2 regions of the Paenarthrobacter sp. NCHU4564 genome follow, and region 2 is predicted to be linked to the other one. Evidence: riboswitches for the same ligand, from Rfam matches in the RefSeq annotation. Region 2 holds a riboswitch; the other holds the start of a gene.
What was found. Region 2 has a riboswitch for thiamine pyrophosphate ahead of thiO (glycine oxidase ThiO). Riboswitches for the same ligand answer to the same signal wherever they lie in the genome.

Region 1: another riboswitch for thiamine pyrophosphate. It lies ahead of ACSVIE_RS16095 (ECF transporter S component); the one in region 2 lies ahead of thiO (glycine oxidase ThiO).

The regions. Positions count from the first base shown of each region.
Region 1 is NZ_JBQLIS010000017.1:54,314-58,211, forward strand. Features, by position in the region: gene ACSVIE_RS16075 (monovalent cation/H+ antiporter complex subunit F) at 1-22, shown strand, start outside; gene mnhG (monovalent cation/H(+) antiporter subunit G) at 12-416, shown strand; gene ACSVIE_RS16085 (DUF4235 domain-containing protein) at 504-764, opposite strand; gene ACSVIE_RS16090 (NUDIX hydrolase) at 828-1,505, opposite strand; TPP riboswitch at 1,641-1,777, shown strand; gene ACSVIE_RS16095 (ECF transporter S component) at 1,856-2,476, shown strand; gene ACSVIE_RS16100 (ABC transporter ATP-binding protein) at 2,476-3,898, shown strand, end outside.
Region 2 is NZ_JBQLIS010000023.1:26,004-29,901, reverse strand. Features, by position in the region: gene ACSVIE_RS18470 (thiazole synthase) at 1-649, opposite strand, end outside; gene thiS (sulfur carrier protein ThiS) at 654-890, opposite strand; gene thiO (glycine oxidase ThiO) at 887-2,164, opposite strand; TPP riboswitch at 2,158-2,275, opposite strand; gene thiE (thiamine phosphate synthase) at 2,303-2,986, shown strand; gene ACSVIE_RS18450 (ferritin-like fold-containing protein) at 2,990-3,658, opposite strand; gene ACSVIE_RS18445 (RNB domain-containing ribonuclease) at 3,700-3,898, shown strand, end outside.

The DNA of each region.
Region 1 (3,898 bases), on a different contig from region 2:
GGAACAGAGCAATGACTCCTGACGCTACGGGCGTAGACGCCGTGATCGATGTTCTGACGGCCGTTTTCCTGGTGGTCGGCGCCCTCATGTCCTTGGGCGCGGCGATCGGCCTGCTGCGGTTCCCGGACCTCATGAGCCGCATGCACGCCGCGACCAAGCCGCAGGTTCTGGGCCTCTTCCTGATGCTGGCCTCCATCGGCCTGCAGATGCGGACGTGGTGGGTGTGGCCGGTCCTGCTGGTGGCCTGGATATTCCAGTTGCTGACCGCGCCCGTGTCCGCGCACATGGTGGGCCGTTCCGCTTACCGGACCAAGCACGGCCACCGCGAGCTCCTCACCAAGGACGAACTTGAGGCCGTGGTCCAGCGGGCTGCCGGTGAACATCCGGGGGACGGAACGCACGACGCCGGCCGCTGAGTCCGGCGGTCAGGGCACCTTGGAAATGGGTCGCCCAAGGGTGCGCCGCCGGTGGTGGGGTGCCTTGGCTTGTCCCCGGGCAGCGGGTCAGACGATGTCGTGCGTCTTGGCGAAGCGGGCGATCGCGCGCTGCGTGCCGCGGCTGGTTAGGACCTGGATGAGGGTGCTCACGAAGGCCGAAACCAGCGCGAATGTCAGTGCTGAGCGCAGGCTGGTTTCGAGGTCGTCATGACCTGCGGGCGGCTTGTTGCCGCTGGCCTTCTCCCAAGCCAGGTTGACCAGTTTGGTGCCGACGAATCCTGCTCCGAGGCTCACTCCGGTCCCCAGCAGCTTGAAGAAGAAGTTCATGTCCCAAGCCTAACCTCACCTACAGCGTGCACCAGGCACCATTCGCGGGCGCAATGGGAGCCTTTATCGGCGGTTTTCCCTGTCTTTCAGGAAGGCCGCCATGGAACCCCGGGGTGCCAGGACGGGAACTACGGGGTGCCGGGCGCCCCACACAGCATCCACGGTGCCCAGGCTCGCAAGTTCCTTGAGCAGGTAGTAGGTGGGTGGCATGAGGTGGAGCGTGCCTTCGGCTTCAGCGGAGAGGACGCCGGCCACGGGCATCCAGAGCGACTGCCAGGCTTCCGTTGTTTGGTGTTGGGGCGCTGCCCCGTCACGGGCCTTGGCGACGTAGAAGTAGGTGTCAAAGCGCTTGGGCATGTCCACCGGGGTCACCCAGTTGGCCCACGGACGCAGATCTGCAGGCTCAAGCGTGAGTCCGGCTTCCTCCTGCACCTCGCGGAGGGCGGCAGTCAGCACGGTGCCCGCTTCCCGGATGGCTTGGTCCGGGTTGGCGGCGATGGATGCTTCCGACCACGCATCGGCGTGCCCTGCCAGCAACTCCTGCGGGTAGTCCCACCCTTCACTGTCCGCGGCATCCACGCGGCCTCCGGGAAAGACCACCATGCCCGCGGCGAAGTCCATGGTGGACACCCGGTGCTGGACGAAGACCTCGAGCCCGTCGGCGGCGTCCCTGAGCAGGATCACGCTGGCAGCGAGCCGTGGTTCGGGTGCAGGCTGGCCTAAGCCGGGATGATCCGTCATGAAGTCATTCTCTCAGGTGTGCATGAGAGAGGAAGCCGGCAAACGGGCCGGGAGAAACCGCAACCCTTTATGACTGCCAGCGAGGGCCAACGCACGGACCCGGGTGTAAACTGGACCTCGCCCATCAGGGCAGATTGATAACGACAGGGGAGCGCCGCCGTCGAACCCTGCAGGGATGCAGGTGACGCGAGGGCGCTGAGAGTGCGGACAGCCGCAGACCCTCGAACCTGATCCGGTTAGTACCGGCGCAAGGGAGTCGAGCTTCTCAGAGTGTCCGGAACACCGGTGGCGCATGCCTGCCGGGAATCCGGGGAGCACTTTCCCCTCCTGTAACCTCAGGAGGCAAAGAAATGACCACGGCAAGCGTGAAGAAGACCAGTTACAACTGGCGTGTAGTAGACATCGTGGTGGCAGCTTTGATCGCCATCGCCGGCGGCGTGATCTTCTGGGCATGGTCCCAGGGCGCCGCGATCGTATCCATTCCCATGAACGCGGCCTACCCGCCCTTGACCGGCCTGATTGCCGGCGGCTGGATGATCCCCGCAGTTCTGGGCATGCTGATCATCCGCAAACCCGGTGCCGCGCTGTTCTGCGAGGCTGTGGCCGCGACGGGTGAGCTGATCATGGGTTCCCAGTACGGCACCACCGTTTTGATTTCCGGCGTCCTGCAGGGCCTGGGTGCCGAGCTGGTGTTCGCTGCGTTCCGCTACAAGAAGTTCAACCTCCCCACGGCGCTGCTGGCCGGTGCCGGTGCGGGCCTCTTCTGCGGCCTCAACGACTCCTTCATGCCGTGGGGCTGGAACATCGCCTACGAGGCCGTGGACAAGCTGGCCTACATCGCGTTCTGCACGTTGTCCGGCGCCATCATTGCCGGTGCCCTCTCCTGGGTCGCCACCCGGGGCCTGGCCAAAACCGGCGTGTTGAGCGCCTTCGCATCGCGCAAGGCCGCCTCGGAGCCCGTCTTCAACTGATGGCACAGACCAACACCGGCAGGCCTGCCGCCATCTCCGCCGAGGGCTGGGGTTGGCGGCACGCCGGCCGGACCACACCTGCCATCCAGGGCCTTGACCTCCGCATCGATCCGGGCGAGCGAGTGTTGCTGTTGGGTCCCTCCGGTGCGGGCAAGTCGACCTTGCTGCACGCGCTGGCCGGGGTCCTGGGCGAGGAAGAGGATGATTCGGACGAGACCGGTTCACTCCTGTTGGACGGTGCTTCGCCGCGGGAACAACGCGGCCGCGCCGGATTGATGCAGCAGGATCCCGAAACGCAGGTGGTCTTGTCCCGGATTGGCGACGACGTCGCCTTCGGAGCCGAAAACCTTGCCGTGCCCCGTGACCGGATCTGGACCCGGGTTCATGAAGCGCTCGACGACGTGGGGTTGCGTACCGCTGATGGCGGCGGTTTGGCGTTGGACCACCCGACGGCGGCACTCTCCGGCGGCCAAAAGCAGCGGCTTGCGCTGGCGGGTATTTTGGCGATGAGACCGGGATTGATCCTGTTGGACGAACCGACGGCCAACCTGGACCCTGCCGGTGTGCTGGAAGTCCGTGATGCCGTGCGCCGATGCCTGGACAAGACAGGCGCCACCTTGGTTGTGGTGGAACACAGGGTGTCCGTCTGGAAGGACCTGGTGGACAGGATCGTGGTCCTGCAGCCCGGTTCGGCGGGCGGTGGGGTGCTCCTGGATGGGCCGCCGGACCAGGTTCTGGCTGAAGCGCACAGCCTGCTCAAGGCCGCCGGCGTGTGGGTGCCCGGGTACGTTCCCGAAACCCGCCGCAGGGAACGCGGCAACCAATCCGCGCAACTGCTGGTGGCGGCCCAGGACCTGGCAGTTTCCCGCGCCAAGCCACGCAGGAAGGGTTTCAGGTCCATCCCGCCGCAGCCGGTGCAGCACGGCATCAGTGCCCAGGTCCGGGCAGGGCAGGCGCTCACCATCACCGGACCCAACGGCACCGGAAAGTCCACGTTCGCCTTGACGCTGGCAGGACTTTTGGCGCCGGTGGCAGGGAAGGTCTCTGCCGCCGTCGAGCTTTCCGAAGGCGCCGGGATAGATCCCTTCCGGTGGAAAGCGGACCAACTGATTTCCCGGATCGGCACGGTGTTCCAGGAACCGGAGCACCAGTTCGTCACCGGCAAGGTGCTGGATGAGCTGATGTTCGGTCCCAGGCATGTGGGCCGTGGCGAGGAGCGGGTCGACGAACTGCTGGAGCGGCTCCGGCTGACGCACTTGGTGGACGCGAATCCCTACACCCTGTCCGGCGGCGAGAAGCGCCGGCTGTCCGTAGCGACCGTGCTCGCCGCACACCCCAAGGTACTGGTCCTGGACGAGCCGACCTTCGGCCAGGACGCGAACACGTGGGCCGAACTGGCGTCGTTCCTGTCGGAACTGCTGG
Region 2 (3,898 bases):
GGACGGCGTCGCAGCCGAGTTCCATGGCCAGCGCCGCATCCGATGCCGTGCCAATGCCCGCATCCAGCACCACGGGAACGGAGGCACGGGACACGATCAGTTCGATGTTGTGCGGATTCAGGATGCCCAGGCCTGTCCCAATGGGCGATCCCAGAGGCATGACGGCCGTGGCTCCGAGGTTCTCCAGGCGCAGGGCAAGGACAGGATCATCGTTGGTATAGGCGAACACCTTAAAACCCCGGTTCACCAGTTGCTCCGTGGCATCCACCAGCTCCACTGCGTCCGGGAGGAGAGTGTGCTCGTCAGCGATGACCTCCAGCTTGACCCAATCGGTTTCCAGGGCTTCACGGGCCAGTTCGGCCGTCATCACCGCGTCTTTGGCAGTGAAGCATCCGGCCGTGTTGGGCAGTACGCGGATGCCGTTGTCCACCAGGAGCTGGAAAAGCGAGCCCGTCTCTGCCGGCGAGTACCGGCGCATGGCCACGGTGGTGAGTTCGGTGCCCGAGGCCAGGAGCGCCGCACCAAGTCCGTCCAGGCTCGGCGCCCCTCCGGTTCCCATGATGAGGCGGGACGAGAATCCGACTCCGTCTATGACCAGGGCGTCGTCGGTCCCGGTCTGCCGCGTGTTGCCTGTGCTGGTGATGGTCATCCTCTCAGCCTCCCTGGACCGCAGTAACGAGTTCGAGTTCATCGCCGTCGGCCAGGGCCGTCGCGGCCCATTGGCTCCGCGGGACTACTTCGGAGTTGCGGGCGACGGCGACACCCAGCTTGCCGCCGTCGGCCGCCTGACCGCGGTGGTCCAGGGCGCGGCCGGTGACGTCGCTGACGAGGGTGCTGACGGATGCGTCGTCCGGCACTGAACGGGCAGTGCCATTGAGTTTGATGTTCATGCGGGTTCCTTGATCGACGTGCGTGGTCCGGGAGGAAGTTCATGCTGTTCAGTTGGCGCAAAGCGGTCCGGTGCGAACCGCGACCAGCGCGGGTCGCCGGAGCCGCCCAGCAGCCCGCCCACGATCTTTGCCGCGACCGGGGTGAGGAGGACGCCGTGGCGGAAGAAGCCGGTGGCGATGACCAGTCCGCGAACCTCCCCGGTGCTGCCGGTCACCCGTCCCAGCAAGGGTGCGTTGTCCGGTGTGCCTGGCCGTGCACGTGCCGTGGCCTCGAGCAGCTCGAGTTCGGCGACGGCGGGCACCAGGACCTGGGCATCGCGAAGGAGCTGGTAGACACCTCCGGCTGAGACTGCGTTGGACGTGGCAGAAAGGTTGTCTTCGCGCTGGGTTGCCCCGATGACCACAGTCCCGTCGTCACGCGGGACGATGTAGACCGGGACCCCGCGCACCATTCCCCGGACCGTGGCTGTCACGAGCGGGCGCAGGTGCTCCGGCACGCGAAGCCGAAGGATATCCCCGTAGACGGGACGAACGGGAAGGGACAGCCCATCAGGGAGTCCGTCGAGCCTGCCGGCGCCGAGTCCGTTGGCCACCACCGTCTCCGCAGCCCGGACTTTGATGCCGGACTCCAGCCCCACACCCAGCACCCGGTCCTCCTCGCGGAGCAACCGGGTTGCGGACTCCGTCACCAGGAAACCGTCGGCGGCCCCGGCGACCCAGGTCTGGTCTTCCGGAGAATGGGAGGCCAGGACCGACATCAGGCCGGCGGCCAGCCTCCGCGGGTCCACCTGGTGGTCGGCGGGGATATCGAAGGCACAGGAAATTTGCGGGCTCAGAAGCGGTTCGCGCTCCCGCGCTTCCCGCAGGGCCAGCGGCGCCACGGCCAATCCGGCCGCAAGCTGGGCGGACCGCAGATCGGTCAAGGCACGGCGGTCGGCAGCGTCGGCACCCACGCCAAGTGTCGGCGTCGTGCAGTAACCGATGGCTGCTCCACGTCCGGCGAGGTCCGCCGCGAAAGCCGGCCACAACCGGGCTGATTCCAGCATGAGTTCCAGGAGGTCTTCCTCCTGGTAGTGGAGTTCGCTGACGGGGGCGAGCATGCCTGCTGCTGCGAAAGTGGCCCCCGTGGCAGGTGCGGGATCGACCACCACCACCGAACGGCCGGCCGCCCGGGCCTCGTGCGCGATGCCCAATCCGATGATCCCGCCACCGATGACGATCACATCTGCTTCAAGGTCCGGTGCTGTTTCCGGAACGGGCCGGGGTACGACCATGTTTTTCCCTTCCCTACGCCGGTATTACCCGGATCAGGTCAAGCGGTCGGCGCTGAAGCCCTCTCAGCCGGGCAGTCATATGACGCTGCCACGGCTCCCGCAGTACGAGCCCAGTTTAGAGGAACTACTCTGGTTTCCATGACCCAGCCCAACGCCATTGCTTCTGCCCGCCTCTACCTGTGCACCGACGCACGCCAGGAGAAGGAGGACTTTGCGGACTTTGTGGACGCCGCCTTCGCCGGTGGCGTGGACATCATCCAACTCCGGGACAAGTCCCTGGAGGCCGGCCGGGAGCTGGAGCTCCTGGAGGTCCTCGGCAAGGCCGCTGCACGCCACGGAAAGTTGTGGGCGGTCAACGACCGGGCCGATGTTGCCAGTGTTTCCGGGGCTCCGGTCTTCCACATCGGCCAGAAGGACCTTCCGCTTCCGGCCGCCCGGCAGCTCCTGCCCGGTGCTGCGATCGGCCTCTCCACCCACACTCCGGAACAGGCCGATGCCGCCATCGCGGCGTCGCAGGTGCCGGGCGGGCTGGACTATTTCTGTGTCGGACCCGTATGGGCCACTCCCACAAAACCCGGTCGCGCGGCCGTTGGACTGGAGCTGGTCACATTTGCCGCAGAAGCAGTGGAACGGGCCCGCGGGAACGACGCCGCTGGCGCTGATCTGCCTTGGTTCGCCATCGGCGGGATCGACCTCGGCAACGTCGAGGACGTAGTGGCCGCAGGTGCCGCAAGGATCGTGGTGGTTCGCGCCATCACGGAGGCGGACGATCCGACGGCGGCGGCAAGGTCGCTGCTCGAGGCCCTCGACGCCGGCCGCTGACGGTCAGGGGGCCAGCCCCAGGCCCGACATCCTCTGTCCGTGCCCCGCTGCCAGGTCCGCAGTCAAGCGGCCCACCGCTTCCCGCGCCTCCCCGCCGGCCTTGAGCACGGGGCCCAGCCAGGGATGTTCCAGTCCCACCCGCTGTGCCTGCGTCAGCGCTTCCCCCACGAGCCTCCGTGCCCACAGCGCGAGTCGTGACGAGAGCCTGGGGTCGTCGGCGAGCGCCTTCCGCAGCAGGATGCGGAGGGCCTCCGTGGCATGGTCGGCAGAAGCGACCTGGTGCACGACCACCTGTGTTCGGGCGTCGAGGAATCCTGCGACGGTACGGTAGAAGTCAGCCGAGACCGTATCGATGACGTAGGCCTTCATGACCGACTCGTACCAGTCGCCCGGCCGGGTGCGCTCATGGAAGTGGTCAAAGGACTGTTGGAATGGCAGCATGGCATCCTCGGGATCAACGCCCAACCCGGCGAGGTGGTCGCTGATCATGGCGAAGTTTCCGTAGGCTCCCACGGCAATCTTGCCCAGCATGGCCCGGTCCCGAAGGGTGGGAGCATGCCGGGAGTCCGCGGACAGCCTCCCGAAGGCCGACAACTCCCCGTAGGCCATGGCCCCAAGGAGCTCGATCGCCAGGGTGCCAACTGGAGCATTGCTGTCCTGGGAAGTGCCCATGCTTCAAGACTATCGGCGGTTTTCGGGCTAATGTGACTTTCGTGTCACATCATCGGATAGCTCCCAACGTCGACGACTCCACGGACCAGCTTGCCGATGCCCTGGCTGCCTTGAGGACGGAGCTGGATCTTCCCCGGGAGTACCCGGCACCGGCTGTGGAGGAGGCCAGACGCGCGGTGGAAGAGCACCGCTTGCCGGACCACGACCTGCGGCACGTTCCGTTCGTGACCATCGATCCTG